DNA from 3 places in the Cupriavidus sp. CP313 genome. Region 3 is predicted to be linked to each of the others. Evidence: predicted binding sites of a transcription regulator. Region 3 holds the regulator's gene; each other region holds the start of a gene.
What was found. The regulator sigma-54, encoded in region 3, starts transcription at its own class of promoters, with help from an activator protein. The targets are predictions, from matches to a motif close to TGGCANGNAANCTGCTTT.
Positions count from the first base shown of each region.

Region 1: a site for sigma-54 is predicted at 3,294-3,311, ahead of ACW4E8_RS02680 (pilin). Genes of this name have one in related genera too.
Region 2: a site for sigma-54 is predicted at 1,764-1,781, ahead of urtA (urea ABC transporter substrate-binding protein). Genes of this name have one in related genera too.

Region 1 covers NZ_JBSVZB010000002.1:102,400-107,992, forward strand. The annotation lists gene ACW4E8_RS02665 (hypothetical protein) at 1-307, shown strand, start outside; gene ACW4E8_RS02670 (hypothetical protein) at 322-840, shown strand; gene ACW4E8_RS02675 (PglL family O-oligosaccharyltransferase) at 842-2,641, opposite strand; gene ACW4E8_RS02680 (pilin) at 2,741-3,226, opposite strand; gene ACW4E8_RS02685 (TerC family protein) at 3,545-4,240, opposite strand; gene sucD (succinate--CoA ligase subunit alpha) at 4,473-5,354, opposite strand; gene sucC (ADP-forming succinate--CoA ligase subunit beta) at 5,454-5,593, opposite strand, start outside.
Region 2 covers NZ_JBSVZB010000004.1:376,505-382,097, forward strand. The annotation lists gene urtB (urea ABC transporter permease subunit UrtB) at 1-306, opposite strand, end outside; gene urtA (urea ABC transporter substrate-binding protein) at 454-1,710, opposite strand; gene cyoD (cytochrome o ubiquinol oxidase subunit IV) at 2,067-2,435, opposite strand; gene cyoC (cytochrome o ubiquinol oxidase subunit III) at 2,435-3,079, opposite strand; gene cyoB (cytochrome o ubiquinol oxidase subunit I) at 3,085-5,058, opposite strand; gene cyoA (ubiquinol oxidase subunit II) at 5,067-5,593, opposite strand, start outside.
Region 3 covers NZ_JBSVZB010000002.1:273,146-278,738, forward strand. The annotation lists gene ACW4E8_RS03480 (KpsF/GutQ family sugar-phosphate isomerase) at 1-63, shown strand, start outside; gene lptC (LPS export ABC transporter periplasmic protein LptC) at 107-736, shown strand; gene lptA (lipopolysaccharide transport periplasmic protein LptA) at 843-1,493, shown strand; gene lptB (LPS export ABC transporter ATP-binding protein) at 1,551-2,351, shown strand; gene ACW4E8_RS03500 (RNA polymerase factor sigma-54) at 2,487-3,968, shown strand; gene hpf (ribosome hibernation-promoting factor, HPF/YfiA family) at 4,017-4,367, shown strand; gene ptsN (PTS IIA-like nitrogen regulatory protein PtsN) at 4,823-5,278, shown strand; gene hprK (HPr(Ser) kinase/phosphatase) at 5,359-5,593, shown strand, end outside.

The DNA of each region.
Region 1 (5,593 bases), 170 kb from region 3:
TATCAAGACGCGCACGCGCGTCGGCGTGGGCCTCTATTTCGGGCCCGGCGTGTTCTACGGCGGCTACCCGTATGGCTACCCCGCCCCGTACTACTACCCGCCCGCCGTGGTCACCGCACCCGCGGCGCCGCCGCAGTACATCGAACAGGGACCGAACGGCCCCGTGCCGGTCCCCGGCCCGGACGGCGTAGCGCCGCAGCAAGGCTGGTGGTACCACTGCAACCAGCCCGAAGGCTACTACCCCTATGTGCAGGCCTGCCCCGACGGCTGGCAGCGCGTACCGGCACAGCCGCCGCCCAACTCCTGATGCGGGGTGACACCATGCATGCCCTGACCCGCGCCACGCTGGCCGTGGCCACCCTGACCCTCGGCGCCTGCGCCGTGATGCCTGCCGGCCCCAGCGTGATGGTGCTGCCGGGCACCGGCAAGAGCTTCGACCAGTTCCGCGCCGACGACTACAACTGCCGCCAGTTCGCCCTCGGGCGGGTGGGCGGTGTCTCATCCTCGCAGGCCGCCAACAATGCTGCCGTCGGCAGCGCCGTGGTCGGCACCGCGCTGGGCGCAGCGGCGGGCGCGGCGTTCAATGGCGGTTCGGGTGCGGCGGTGGGTGCAGGCGTCGGCCTGCTGACTGGCGCGGCGGTCGGCGCGGGCAATGCCCAGTACGCGGGTTACGGCACGCAACAGCAATACGATGCCGCCTACGTTCAGTGCATGTACGCCAGCGGCAACCGCGTGCCGGCCCCCGGGCGCGTGGCCGCCGCGCCGCCGCCGGCGCCGCGGTACTACTACTATCCGCCGCCCCCGCCGCCGGTCTATTACAGCCCGTATCCGTACTATTAGGTCAGTCCCGGGGCCATTCGGAGTACCGACGCGAACGGTCGCCAACCCATGCGCAGAATGCCTGCGGGCGTTCGTCTGGTGCCAGGTCGCGGCATGCCTTCGCAATCGCAGCGTATTGCGCAACTTCATCGCCAAGGTAGTACCAGCGCAGCCGTTCCATCCACTGGCGGCCTTGCGCAGGATCGCCGGTCAGCGCCAGCAACCATGCGGTGCGCGCGATCATGGTCGGCGTAGGCAGCAGGTGGACGGCGGCGATGTGGGCGGGCAACAACTCTGCCGCATTGGCCGGCGTAATGGTGGCCTGGCCGGCAGCATCGGCGTGCGCATGCTGGCGGAACCAGAAGCGCGGCATCGGCAAGGCGTTGCGGCCTTCGCTGCTAGCATATTCGCGGGCTTCGGCGCGGCGGTAGTCTTGCCACATGGTGGCCAGTACGACCGCAGCCACCACGACAAACGCGATCGCCAGCCCCCGTGCCACTGGCATCGGCACGCGCCAACGCCCGAAGCCCGACGGCTCCAGCCAACCGAGCATGAAGCAGAACGGCAGGAAGAAATAGAGGTAATGCAGCGGGTATTCGAGCATCGAATGCGCGCACAGCATGGCCAGCCAGGTGAGTATCAGCACGGTCTGCTTGCGCTCTTCGCTATCGCCGTGCCACAGGCGAACGCGAACCACGCGCCATAGCCAGGCCAGCAGGATCAGGCCGACGCCTGCGGTGCCGACGATGCCCGTCTTCGCAAGCAGGTCGAGGATGGCGTTGTGGGCGTGCAGGGACATCTCCACCTTCACGCCGACTTGCTGCATCTGCTGGAATTGCGCCCAGCCGAACTCGCCCCAGCCGACGCCGAACCAGGGGTGAGCACGGAACATTGCCAGCGCATGCGTCCACAGCGCGCCGCGCGCGGACATCTGGTCTTCGGCTTCGAGTTGCGCGATGGTGTCGAACAGGCGCCAGTCGAACGCTTGTCCTGCCGCGCGGATCGTAGGCTGCAGGATCAGCAGCATCGCCACCATCGCTACTGCAGCTACGACCAACCCGACCGGACGTTGCATAGGATCCGAGTCACGTCGAGCGCCTCGCGCCAGCCACGCCGCGGCCAGCGCGTAGAAGGCAGCCAGGCCAACATGCAGCACGCCGGTGCGCGAGCCGGACAGCACGATGCCGCTTTCCAGCAAGGCCACGGCGGCGAGCCACATCGGGAAACGCAAGCGGCCACGCGAGGCCAGCCACACTGACGCCACCAACGCCAGGCCTTCAACGGTGGCCTGGTGGTTGGGCTGGTTCAGGTTGCCCCACAGGCGGCGGTTGTTGTCGTAGAAGTAGGTGGAGACTAAGCCGAAAGCGCGGGGCTCGAGGTGGAAAAGCTGCACCCATTGCGTGACGGTGCCTAGCAGACCGGCGATTAGGAAGGCCGTGGCGAGGGTGTCGCCGATGTTCTGAGTGGATGCCGCAGGCGTGCCTCGGTACGACCATACCGCGCATGTCACCGTTGCGCCTAAGAACAGCGTGAGGATGGTGGTAACGCGGCTACCGGTGATGTCGTGGTGGCCAGTGGCGCCCAATACAAGGCCGACGGCGACCAGCCAGAGAAACAGCAGTGACACCCACGGCAGCGACACGGCAGGCGATGCCCCGGGGCGGCGACGCACATGGATCGCGAGGACGGCGAGCGCGCAGAGCGCGGCTGTCCATTCGCCATAGAACGTCGCAAGCGGTAGCGTGTGCCGGGAGACTAGCAGCGGGACGACGATTGCTGCGATGAGGGCGGCCGACGGTAGGAAGGGCCTGGACGGCTGCATCGGGGCGCCTGTTTAGGGGAAAAGGCGCATGATAGCTTGGGGCGTAGACAAGGAAAAAGCGCCCGAAGGCGCTTTTTCTACGCAAGCCAGCACGTGCGATCAGGGGCAATCGCCCGAACCCGGCTTGAAGGCACGCGAGATATTCGCTGCAGTGCAAGTCGAACCCGAATTCGTCCACGTCAAAGCGTTGCTGTTAGCGACGTACGTGGGCGTATCAACGATAGTAAGAGCAACGCCTGCTGCGTCGGTGGCGCCTGTGGTCACTGTGATAGCGCCATCGACGACCGCCGTCGCAGTTGCCACGGTGATATTCTTCGTTACGTTGATACTGGGGATACCGTTGGCGCCCGAATCGCAAGCCGTAAGAGCCCCCAGTTCTTGGTAGCACATTGAGACGGCAGTTTTGACAGCAGCCAGTTCCGACATTGCACCGGACGCACGAGTGCGCGAAGTGTAGTCACTGTATTGCGGAATAGCGATAGCAGCCAAAATACCAATGATCGCCACCACGATCATCAGTTCGATCAGCGTAAAGCCCTTCTGGACACGACGGCCCAGTTTCTTCAGTTGTTGTACCCGTTGCATGATTTGACCCCTCGAAGAGATTTTAGTTGAGCGTTGCACGTCTTCGGTTTCGTGACGCGGGGACTATTGAGCAGTAAGCGTGCCAGCAGCATCCCCCATCCGTAGGGGGTGAAAAGCGACAAATTTCGTCACCCATCAGGGGGATGCTCGCCAGTTGCGCCAAAATTTGTCACTCAGGCCCGCTATCACAGGTCAAACCGACAAAATGTGCGATCACTCACATGAGTTAGTTGGCTAAGGCACCGACGGCCGCCGTGCCGGCGCGCCAACGAAAAAGGGCGGCCAGATGGCCGCCCTTCTCGCTTGGGCGGAACCTCGTCAGGCTGCCTGTACCGACCGGCGACGCAGCAGCTTGCCCATGATCACCACCAGGATCGCGCCGGCGGCGCCGAATACCAGGTGGGCGTGCGGCACGTGGACTTCGAACCAGGCGGCGTCGACCGGGTCGCTGACCAGCATTTCGCCGGCCAGGTAGCCCAGCAGCGCGGCGCCCAGCACGATGATGACCGGGAAGCGCTCCATGACCTTCAGCAACAGCGTGCTGCCGAACACGATCAGCGGGATCGACAGGCCCAGACCGATGATCAGCAGCATCAGCTGGCTGCCCTCGGGACCCTTCTGCGCAGCGGCGGCCACGGCCACCACGTTGTCGAGCGACATCACCAGGTCCGCGATCAGGATGGTGCGGATGGCGGCCCAGATATTGTCCTTGCCGTCGTGACCTTCCTCGTCGTCATCGCCGGTCAGCAGTTGCACGCCGATGTAGACCAGCAACAAGGCGCCGACGATCTTCAGGTACGGCAGGCTCAGCAGCTTGACCGCGGCCACGGTCAGCACCACGCGCATGATGATGGCGGCGGCGCTGCCCCAGAAGATGGCTTTCTTCTGCTGGGCGGGCGGCAGGTTGCGCGAGGCGAGCGCGATCACCACCGCGTTGTCGCCGGACAGGATGATATTGGTCAGGATGATCGATCCCAACGCAATCCAGAAAGTGGTGGAAGACAGCAGTTCCACAGCAGGGCTCCTCGATTTTTTTAGGTGGCAACCCCGTCATCTGACGGGGTTTCGGATGTCTCAAAACACGAACATGACTGTTTACCTGACGAACCTTTCGATTGGATTTCAATCTTGTAATGTTTCGCCTAGGGGTATCCCTGAACCTGTCCGCCAGAAAGACAATGCCCCCGCGCGGGCGGGGGCATTGAGATGCTTGTCATTCCCGCGCAGGCGGGAACGGCAGGCCTGGTTACAGCATTGCCTTCAGCAGGCGGCCCATCTCCGACGGGTTCTTGGTCACCTTGATGCCGCAGGCTTCCATGATTTCCAGCTTGGCCTGGGCGGTATCGGCACCGCCCGAGATCAGCGCGCCGGCGTGGCCCATGCGCTTGCCCGGAGGCGCGGTCACGCCAGCGATGAAGCCAACCACCGGCTTCTTCATGTTTTCCTTGATCCAGTAAGCCGCGTTGGCTTCGTCCGGACCGCCGATCTCACCGATCATGACCACGGCGTCCGTTTCCGGATCGTCGTTGAACATCTTCATCACGTCGATGTGCTTCAGGCCGTTGATGGGGTCGCCACCAATGCCGACAGCCGACGACTGGCCCAGGCCCAGCGCGGTCAGCTGGCCCACAGCTTCGTACGTCAGCGTGCCCGAGCGCGACACCACGCCGATGCGGCCCTTCTTGTGGATGTGGCCCGGCATGATGCCGATCTTGATTTCGTCCGGCGTGATCAGGCCCGGGCAGTTCGGTCCCAGCAGCAGGGTCTTCTTCTTCTCGCGGCGCATGCGGTCCTTGACTTCCATCATGTCGCGCACGGGGATGCCTTCGGTAATGCAGACCACCAGGTCCAGGTCGGCGTCAACGGCTTCCCAGATCGCGGCAGCGGCGCCTGCGGGCGGCACGTAGATGACCGACACGGTGGCGCCGGTCTGGGCCTTGGCGTCCTTGACGCTGGCGTAGATGGGAATGCCTTCGAAGTCTTCGCCGGCCTTCTTCGGGTTCACGCCTGCTACGAAGGCGTTCTTGCCGTTGGCGTAGTCGCGGCAGCCACGGGTGTGGAACTGGCCGGTCTTGCCGGTGATGCCCTGGGTGATGACCTTGGTGTCTTTGTTGATCAGAATCGACATGCTGTAATCCTTTGCTTGGCTACGAGCGGCGCGCGCAAGGGCGCATCAAAGCGCCTGCGCACCGCCCGCGTTCGCGTATGGTTGCGTTCGTGCGACGGCTTACTTGCCAGCGGCAGCGGCCACCACCTTCTGGGCGGCTTCTTCCATCGTGTCGGCCGAGATGATGGGCAGGCCCGAGTCGGCCAGCATCTTCTTGCCGAGGTCTTCGTTGGTGCCCTTCATGCGCACGACCAGCGGCA
Region 2 (5,593 bases), on a different contig from region 3:
CAGGGACTCCAGTTCGTCGGCTTTCACCGCGACCGGCTTGCCGGTAATGGCATCGACGGTCTTGTCGCCGTCCTGGCGCACCATGCCGACCGACGCTGCGTATTGCAGCACGTCGTCCTGCAAGGCCTTCAGGATCGGGCCGGCTTCCGCCGGGGGTGCCTTGGCCAGTGCGGCCAGCGCGGCGGTCTTGGCATCGAAATCGTCTTCTGCCAGCGGCTTCAGGTCGGCCTGCGTCAGTGCCGCGGCCCACGGCGCAGCCGCCAGCAGCAGCGCCGCCAGCAGGGCGCGCAGCCATGGCATGGCCATTGTCGGAAGTAGTTTGGGCATAGTGGCTGGCGCAGTGGCGGCGCTTCAGCGCCTTGTAGTTCTGGTGTGCGAAAGGGGCCGATGCACCCCCCTCCCCCGCCTTGCGGGAGAAGGAAGCCATCGTCAGGGAGCCGGACTGGCGTCCGCTTACATCACCTTGTCCGGCTTGCCTTCGTTACCCGCGATGAACGGGCTCCACGGCTGCGCACGCACCGCCTTCGGCGTCTTCCACACCACCGAGAACTGGCCGTCGCCCTTCACTTCGCCGATCATCACCGGCTTGTACAGGTGGTGGTTCTCGCCCATGGTCAGCGTGAAGCCGTCCGGTGCCTTGAAGGTCTGGCCGTACATGGCGGCGCGCACCTTGTTGGTGTCGGTGGTGCCGGCCTTCTTCACGGCCTGCGCCCACATGTGGATGCCCACGTAGGTGGCTTCCATCGGGTCGTTGGTCACACGCTTGTCGCCGCCGGGCAGGTTGTTGGCCTTGACCCATGCCGCCCACTGTTTGCGGAAGGCGTCGTTCTCGGGGTTCTTGACCGACATGAAGTAGTTCCACGCGGCCAGGTGGCCCACCAGCGGCTTGGTATCGATGCCGCGCAGCTCCTCCTCACCCACAGAGAACGCCACCACCGGCACATCCTTGGCCTTCAGCCCGGCGTTGCCCAGCTCCTTGTAGAACGGCACGTTGGAGTCGCCGTTGATGGTGGAGATCACCGCGGTCTTGCCGCCCTGCGAGAACTTCTTGATATTGGCGACGATGGTCTGGTAGTCGCTGTGGCCAAACGGGGTGTAGACCTCTTCGATGTCCTTGTCGGCCACGCCCTTGCTCTTCAGGAAGGCGCGCAGGATCTTGTTGGTTGTGCGCGGGTAGACGTAGTCCGTGCCCAGCAGGTAGAAGCGCTTGGCGCCGCCGCCTTCCTTGCTCATCAGGTATTCCACCGCCGGAATGGCCTGCTGGTTGGGCGCTGCACCGGTGTAGAAGACGTTCTTCGACATCTCTTCGCCTTCATACTGCACCGGGTAGAACAGCAGCGAGTTCAGCTCTTCATAGACCGGCAGCACCGACTTGCGCGACACCGAGGTCCAGCAGCCGAAGGTCACCGCGACCTTGTCCTTGGTGATCAGCTGGCGCGCCTTTTCCGCGAACAGCGGCCAGTTCGAGGCGGGGTCCACCACCACCGGCTCCAGCTTGCGCCCCAGCACGCCGCCGCTCTTGTTGATCTCATCAATGGTCATCAGGGCCACGTCCTTCAGCGACGTCTCCGAAATGGCCATCGTGCCGGACAGCGAGTGCAGGATACCGACCTTGATCGGTTCCTTGGACTGCGCCATGGCCAGCGGGCTGGTACCGATCATTGCCGCGGCGGCGATCGCCGTCAGCTTCAGCATGTCACGTCGTTGCATTTGCAGCTCCCGTTTGTGGTGTTGGTCAGGGACTACGCTCCCCGGGTGATGTATCTGCAACTAGCGTGCCATGGAGACAAACCGCCTGATACCCGCCGCGCCGGCGGCAGACGGCGTGCTGGCGCGGCGCGCAGGCACTACCGCCGCCCACGATCGCGTATCCGCACCAGAGCAGTGCGGGCGGCGCGCGCACCACTCCCGTGCATCGGTGCAATTCCGTGCGGGCGGCATGTGAAAGGCGCCAGCCGCTGCGCACCCCCGCACCAGGGCCGGGCACCATGCCCCAAGGCTGGCGACGGTTAAAAAAAAACGGGGCCCCTTTCGGGGCCCCGCTCTCGATGCCAAGACGCCAGTCCTTACATCGCCATCATGTTGGTGTTCAGGTTGTGCATGATCCACAGCGAACCTGCCACCACGATCACCAGGATCAGCGCCGTGAACAGCAGCGCGATCACGTTGCTGCGCTGCTCGGACGACGTGTCCAGGTGCAGGAAGTACTTCAGGTGGACCAGCATCTGAACCACGGCCATGCCGAGGATGATCCACAGGATCTTGCCCTTGTCCATGCTGCCGTCCATCACGAGCTTGAACGGGATCACGGTCAGGATCACGGCCAGGATGAAGCCGATCGCGTACGACTTGAAGCTGGCGTGGGTGTCGTGGCCCGCGTGCGAATCGTGCGAGTCGTGGGCGCCGTGCGCCGCCGGTGCGTTGTGTTGTGCCATCACAGATGTCCCATCAGGTAGACCACGGTAAACACGCCGATCCAGACCACGTCCAGGAAGTGCCAGAACAGCGACAGGCAGGTCAGGCGCTTGGTCAGGGTCGGGGTGATGCCCTTCTTCGACAGCTGCCACATCAGCACGATCATCCACAGCATGCCGCTGGCAACGTGCAGGCCGTGGGTGCCGACCAGGGTGAAGAACGACGACAGGAACGCGCTGCGGCCCGGGCCGGCGCCTTCGGCGATCAGGTGATGGAACTCGTTGATTTCCATCGCCATGAAGGCCAGGCCCAGCAGGAACGTGACGCCGAGCCACACCTGCACGCGGCTCAGGCTGCGGTTCTGCAGCGAGATCATCGCCATGCCGTACGTGATCGAGGAGAACAGCAGGATGAAGGTCTCCACCAGCACGTAGTTGAGCTCGAACAGCTCCTTCGCCGACGGGCCGCCTGCCAGTTCGCCGCGCAGCACGGCAAAGGCCGCGAACAGTCCGGCGAAGATGATGCAGTCGCTCATCAGGTAGATCCAGAAGCCATACACCGTATTGGCACTGGTATCGTGGTGCGCATGGTCATGGCCGTGCGCGTCAGCGTGAGCCGAGGCGCCTGCCTGCGCGGGGATGCGGTCTAGGACTTGAGTCGACATGGTTCTTAGGCCTGCGAAGCAATGCGCTGCAGTTGGCGCGTTTCAATCTGCTCGACCTCGGTGGCCGGCACGTAGTAGTCGATGTGGTCGTCGTTGCTGCGGTGGATGAACGCCCAGATCATGCCCACCAGGCCAACCGCGGCCATCCACCAGATATGCCAGGTCAGGGCAAAGCCGAACACCAGGCTGAAGGCGCCGATAATGAAGCCCGCGCCCGTGTTCTTGGGCATGTGGATCTTCTCGTAGCCTTCGGTCGGCAGGGTCTCGCCGCGGGCCTTCATGTCGGCGAACGCGTCCAGGTCACGCACCACCGGGGTGTGCGCGAAGTTGTAGAACGGCGGCGGCGACGAGGTGGCCCACTCCAGGGTGCGGCCGCCCCACGGGTCGCCGGTCACGTCGGCCAGCTTCTTGCGGTCGCGGATCGACACCACGATCTGCAGCACCTGGAAGAAGATGCCCAGCGCCACGAACACCACGCCGACCACGGCCAGGTACAGCCACGGCGTCCAGGCCGGGTTGTCGGTGTGGTTCAGGCGGCGGGTCATGCCCATCAGGCCCAGCACGTACAGCGGCATGAAGGCGAAGTAGAAGCCCACCAGCCAGCACCAGAAGGCGTACTTGCCCAGGCGCTCGTTCAGCTTGAAGCCGAACGCCTTCGGCCACCAGTAGGTGATGCCGGCCAGGTAGCCGAACAGCACGCCGCCGATGATCACGTTGTGGAAGTGGGCGATCAGGAACAGGCTGTTGTGCAGCACGAAGTCAGCAGCCGGCACGGCCATCAGCACGCCGGTCATGCCGCCGATCACGAAGGTGATCATGAAACCCAGCGTCCACAGCACCGGCGTGGTCATCTGGACCCGGCCGCGGTACATGGTGAACAGCCAGTTGAAGATCTTCACCCCGGTCGGGATGGAGATGATCATGGTCGTGATGCCGAAGAAAGCGTTGACGTTGGCGCCCGAACCCATCGTGAAGAAGTGGTGCAGCCACACGATGAACGACAGCACCATGATCGCGGCGGTCGCGTACACCATGCCCTTGTAGCCGAACAGCTTCTTGCCCGAGAACGTGGCGATCACTTCAGAGAAGATGCCGAACGCCGGCAGGATCAGGATGTACACCTCGGGGTGGCCCCAGATCCAGATCAGGTTCACGTACATCATGGCGTTGCCGCCACCGTCGTTCGTGAAGAAGTGCGTACCGACGTAGCGGTCCAGGCCCAGCAGCGCCAGGGTCACGGTCAGCACCGGGAAGGCGGCCACGATCAGCACGTTGGTGCACAGCGCGGTCCAGGTGAACACCGGCATGCGCATCAGCGTCATGCCCGGCGCGCGCATGCGCAGGATCGTCACCAGGAAGTTCACGCCGGTGAGCAAGGTGCCCAGGCCCGAGATCTGCAAGCTCCAGAGGTAATAGTCCACCCCTACCCCCGGGCTGTAGTCCAGCCCCGACAGCGGCGGGTAGGCCAGCCAGCCAGTCTTGGCGAATTCACCGACGCCCAGCGAGACGTTGACCAGCATGGCGCCCGCCACGAACAGCCAGAAGGAGAGCGTGTTCAGGAACGGGAAGGCCACGTCGCGCGCGCCGATCTGCAGCGGCACGACCAGGTTCATCAGGCCGGTCATCAGCGGCATGGCCACGAAGAAGATCATGATCACGCCGTGGGCGGTGAAGATCTGGTCGTAGTGCTCAGGCGGCAGCACGCCGGTCGCGCCATTGGTGGCGAGCGCCAGTTGGGCGCGCATCATGATCGCGTCGGAAAAGCCGCGCAGCAGCATGACCAGGGCGACCAGGCAGTACATCACGCCGATCTTCTTGTGGTCGACCGAGGTGAACCACTCGTTCCAGAGGTAGCCCCACTTCTTGAAATAGGTGATCGCGCCTAGCAGCGCGGCCCCGCCCAGGGCGACGCCGGCCAGAACGACCATGATGATCGGCTCATGAAACGGAATCGCCGACAAACTCAACTTGCCAAACATCATTGCTCCTAGGATTGCGCGCCCAGCGCCAGCTTGGCCGGCGTGGTCATCGACAGCTGCTCTTCACCGAGGGTGTTGCGCGACGTGCAGATCGGGCCGCCCTTGAACCCGTCGGCGGCGACAGCCGTGCCGCTGTGGTCCATGTACTTGTGCAGGATGTTGCGGAAGAGCTGGTCTTCCACCTTGCCGTAGTACGTGACCGGCTCCTTCTCGCTGGGCTGTGCCAGCGTCTTGTAGCCTTCAACGCCCAGTTCGGTGGACGAGGCGCGAACCTTGGCGACCCACTGGTCGAACTCGTAGTTCGACATGGCCATCGCCTTGAACTTCATGCCCGAAAAGCCGCCGCCGCTGTAGTTGGCGGACACGCCGTCATAGGAGCCGGCTTCGTTGGCGATCAGGTGGAGCTTGGTCTCCATCCCTGCCATGGCGTACACCTGGCTGCCCAGTTGCGGGATGAAGAACGAATTCATGATCGAATCCGAGGTGATCTTGAAATTCACCGGGGTGTCGACCGGGAAGGCGATCTGGTTGACCG
Region 3 (5,593 bases):
GACGACGGCCGCCTGACCGGCGCGCTGCATATCCACGACCTGACCCGCGCCAAGGTCATCTGAGCGGGCGCGGGCCCGGCACAACCGGCACAACGCCAAGGACACCATGCAGGCACTCCTCGCCTCCCTCAGCGGCATCGTCATGCGGCTGCTGCCGCTGCTGCTGATGGCCTTCGTGGCGGGCAGCACGTTCTGGCTGGTCCAGATCAACTCCCCCAAGGAAGACCCGGCCGCGCAAAGCACCAGGAAGCATGAGCCTGATTACTTCATGGACCGCTTCTCGGCCACCGAGCTGGCGCCGGACGGCAGCACCAAGATCCGCTTCACCGGCGATCGCATGGTCCATTTCGAGGACGACCAGACCTACGAGGTGACCCGGCCCGCCATGCGCGCGTACGAGCCGGACCGCCCGCCGGTCACCGCCCGCGCCGATATGGGCCGCATGAACGCCGAGGGCTCGGTGATCGACCTGTACGGCAACGGCTTCGTCATGCGCCAGCAGGGCGTGGACGTGTCCAAGGACCCGCAGCTGACCGCCGCATCCAGTTATTTCCAGCTGCTGGTCAATGACGACATCGTCAAGACCGACAAGCCGGTCAAGCTTACGCGCGGCCCGTCGGTGATGACCGCCAACGGCCTGATCTTCAACAACGTCACGCGCGAAGTACAATTGCTCGGCAATGTACGCGGCACCATCATCACCGGGCCGTCCCCGGGCCGCGCGCCGGGGTCCTGATCCCGATCCCCGGCCCGGGGGCCGCGCACGCAGTGCCGGCATGCGCAGCCGGTCCGCACCAACCCGCACCAACGTACCCAGACGCCCTCAAGCAACCCCTGCCAACATGACTGCTTCCCTGACGACATCGTCCCGTCGACGCACCGCCCCGGCCCTGCTCGCCCTGGCCATGGCCTTCGGCCTGCTGGCCCAGCCCGCCCTGGCCGAGCGCGCGGACCGCGACAAGCCGATGGTGCTGGAGGCGGACAACGCCAGCTACGACGACGTCAAGCAGATCTATACGCTGACCGGCAACGTGGTGCTGACCAAGGGCACCATGATCCTGAAGTCAGACGCCGCCGAACTGCGCACCGACCCCGAGGGCTACCAGTTCGCGGTGGCCACCGCCAAGCCGGGCAAGCAGGCCTACATCCGGCAGAAGCGCGAAGGCGTCGACGAATACATCGACGGCTGGGGCGACCGCATCGAGTACGACGGCAAGCAAGAGTACTCCAAGCTGATCGGCAATGCCCGCATGGCGCGCCTGCAGGGCGCCAAGCAGGTCGACGAGATCCGCGGCGCGGTGCTGACCTACGACAGCCGCAAGGAGTTCTACACGGCCGCCGGCGGCGGTAGTGGCGACGCCACGGGCGCCAATCCGTCCGGCCGCGTGCGCGCGGTGCTGTCGCCGCGCCAGGACCAGAAGGCCGGCGCCACGGGCAACGGCGGCTCGCCGCTGGACCTGAAGCCGGCGCCCGCGCCTGCCAACAAACCCTGACGCCTGGCGCCGGCTTGCCTGCCCGCGCCAGAAACGCCTGAACGCCTGACTGTGCCTATGACCGATACCGCAACCATCGCCGACAAGCCTTCCGTCGAAGCCTCCGCCATCCTCCCCGGGGGCAGCACGCTGGTCGTGCGCCACCTGAAGAAGCGCTATGGCTCGCGCACGGTGGTCAAGGACGTCTCGCTCGACGTGAAGAGCGGCGAGGTGGTCGGCCTGCTCGGGCCCAACGGCGCGGGCAAGACCACGTCGTTCTACATGATCGTGGGCCTGGTGGCGCTGGACGAAGGCGATATCGTGCTCGACGGCGACCACATCAGCGGCCTGCCGATCCACGAGCGCGCGCGCATGGGGCTGTCGTACCTGCCGCAGGAAGCCTCGGTGTTCCGCAAGCTCAACGTCGAAGAAAACATCCGCGCGGTGCTGGAGCTTCAGGTGAACAACGGCAAGCCGCTGCCCAAGGCCGAGATCGAGCGCCGCCTGGATTCGCTGCTCGACGACCTGCAGATCGCGCACCTGCGCAACAACCCGGCGCTGTCGCTGTCGGGCGGCGAGCGCCGCCGCGTGGAAATCGCGCGCGCGCTGGCGTCGTCGCCGCGCTTCATCCTGCTGGACGAGCCCTTCGCCGGCGTGGACCCGATCGCCGTGGGCGAGATCCAGCGCATCGTCAGCTTCCTCAAGGCACGCAATATCGGCGTGCTGATCACCGACCACAACGTGCGCGAGACGCTCGGCATCTGCGACCACGCCTACATCATCAGCGAAGGCACGGTGCTGGCCGCGGGCCAGCCCGAGGAAATCATCGCCAATGACGCAGTGCGGCGCGTCTACCTGGGCGAGAACTTCCGCATGTGATGCAGCGGCCTGCCCTGGAGCGGCAGGCCTCTTCGCGGGCGCGCGTGGGCCCTCCCACAGCCAGCGGCGATCGGACCGCATAAGCGATAGCAATTTCCGTTCCAACAACGGATAGTTGCGCATAGAATAGGTCGCATGAAACCGTCGCTACAGCTCCGTCTTTCCCAGCATCTGGCCCTGACCCCGCAACTGCAGCAGTCAATCCGGCTGCTGCAGCTCTCTACGCTGGAACTGCAGCAAGAGGTCGAACAGGCGCTGACGGAAAACCCGCTGCTCGAGCGCGAGAACGACTGGATCGAAAGCCCGCTGCGCGTGGCGGCCGACGGCTCGGTCAACCTGCAGAGCGCACCGGCGCCCGCCCCGGCAGAGCCCCAGGGCAATGGCGAGGCCCGCGCCGACGGCGCGGGTGACGACGACAGCTATGGCGACAGCGGCAACGGCGACGACTATGGCAGCGGCGACTGGAGCCTGGACGACTTTGCCCGCCGCCCCCAGGGCGACGAGGACGAAAAAACGCCGATGCAGCTGCGCGAAGCCGAGCCCACGCTGCGCGAGTACCTGATGGAACAGCTCACGCCGCTGAAGGTCTCGGCGCGCGACAAGGGCCTGGCCATCTTCCTGATCGAATCGCTCGACGACGATGGCTACCTGAGCGCATCGCTTGAGGAGATCTGCACGGAGTTGCCGGAAGAACTCGAGTTCGAGATCGACGAAGTCCACGCGATCCTCACGCTGCTGCAGAGCTTCGACCCGCCCGGCGTGGGCGCGCGCAACGCCGCCGAGTGCCTGGCCCTGCAGTTGCGGCGCCTGACGCACCCGCAGCGCGAGCTGGCGCTGAACATCGTCACCAACCACCTGGAGTTGCTCGCAGTACGCGACTACACGCGGCTGAAGAAGGCGCTGCAGGTCGATGAAGTGGCGCTGAAGTCCGCACACGAACTGATCCGCTCGCTGGCGCCCTACCCCGGCCATGCATACAGCCGCCCGGAAGCCGACTTCGTGGTGCCGGACGTGTTCGTGCGCAAGGGTGGCGGCGGCTGGATCGCGCAGCTCAATCCGGATGTGATGCCGAGGCTGCGCATCAATGATATGTATGCACAAATCCTGCGTGGCGCGAAGGGTGAGTCCGGCACGGCCGGGCTGCAGCAGAAGCTGCAGGAGGCGCGCTGGCTGATCAAGAACATCCAGCAAAGGTTCGACACAATCCTGCGTGTCTCGCAGGCCATTGTCGAACGTCAAAAGAACTTTTTCAGTCACGGCGAAATCGCCATGCGCCCCTTGGTTTTGCGGGAGATTGCCGATACACTGGGTTTACACGAGTCAACCATCTCCCGGGTGACGACCAATAAATACATGGCAACGCCGATGGGTACTTTCGAACTGAAGTACTTCTTCGGCAGCCACGTGTCCACCGAAACCGGTGGCGCGGCTTCATCAACGGCCATCCGCGCCTTGATCAAGCAACTGATAGGAGCCGAAGACCCGAGGAATCCCCTTTCCGACAGTCGCATTGCCGAACTGCTGGGTGAGCAAGGCTTTGTTGTTGCGCGCCGCACTGTAGCCAAGTATCGCGAAGCCCTGAAGATCCCCGCAGTCAATCTCCGCAAGTCTTTGTAGCCGAGCCCACCGCCTGCCTGGTGAGGCTCTTTCAGAAGGAGAAGCGCTATGAACTTCAAGATCAGTGGACACCACCTGGACATCACGCCCCCTCTGCGTGAGTACGTGGAAACGAAGCTGGAGCGAATCGTCAGGCATTTCGATCAGGTCATTGGCGTTAGCGTGCTGCTCTCTGTCGACAACCACAAGGAAAAGGACCGGCGTCAGTACGCGGAAATCAATCTACATCTCAAGGGCAAGGACATCTTTGTCGAGGCGCATCACGAAGACCTATATGCAGCGATCGACGCACTCGTCGACAAGCTGGACCGTCAGGTGATCCGCTACAAGGATCGCGTGCAAGGCCACGACCGCGAAGCGGTCAAGTACCAGATGGCCGCAGCGCAAATGCAGCAATGACCGTGCCCGGCAGCCCCGCAGCGGGCTGCTGAATCAGGATTGAACAGGCAAGCCGCGCCACGAAGCGCGGCTTTTTTGCGCCCTCGCGTTCCGGGTTGCCGCCGGCATGCCGCGCCCGCACTGGCGGTGCGGCCCGGCTGTGGCGCCGGAGCCAACGCTTTTCACCCGAATGGGCAAGGGTGTTCGCAAGCGCTGCGCCAAGGTGTATGCTGCGCCATACAAAGAGAGGGAATCCTGGCCGCGCCCCGCATCGGTGCGCCGGCCCCCGGCCCGGAGGCACGATTGCATCACCATGTATCGTTCTGCACCGGCTTGCCCCGCTGCGCTGCACAATGCGGGGGTAGTCGCTGCTCTATAATGGGCCGGACGCCTCCGGCCAGGCCAACGGCAGCCCGGGGCCAGCCCACTGCCCGGCGGAACGATCCGCCCGCTAACTGAAATCCTGCGCATCGCCCATGAATCGTTTGGCCAAATTGCTGCCACCCGGCAACATCACCCTCGACGTCAGCGTCACCAGCAAGAAGCGTGTGTTCGAGCAGGCCGGGCTCCTCTTCGAGAACAACCATGGTGTGGCGCGCGCCATCGTGACGGACAACCTGTTCGCGCGCGAGTCGCTGGGATCGACCGGCCTGGGCGCCGGCGTGGCGATCCCGCACGGCCGCATCAAGGGCCTGAAGCAGCCGCTGGCCGCCTTCATGCGCCTGGCCGAGCCGATTCCGTTCGAATCGCCGGATGGCAAGCCGGTATCGCTGCTGATCTTCCTGCTGGTGCCCGAACAGGCTACCCAGCAGCACCTGGAAATCCTGTCAGAAATCGCGCAACTGCTTTCCGACCGCGACATGCGTGAAGGGCTGGCCACGCTGCCCACGCCCGATGCCGTCCATCAGTTGCTGATCGCATGGCATCCCTGATCCCCTGATCCCCCAGGCGGGCCGGCACCAGACCGGGCAGGCGCCAGGCGCTTAGCAAACCGCCCCACCAGTCATACCGCATGGAACTTACCGGCGTCACCTCCCAGTCCATCTTCGACGACAACGCGGCCGACATCAAACTCTCGTGGGTGGCCGGCCTGGAAGGCGCGGACCGCGCCTTCGACGTGGAGTTCGCCCGCGAAGCCACCTCCGCCGCCGACCTGGTGGGCCACCTGAACCTGATCCACCCCAACCGCATCCAGGTGCTCGGCAAGCCCGAGATCACTTATTACCAGCGGCTGGACGACGAGACCC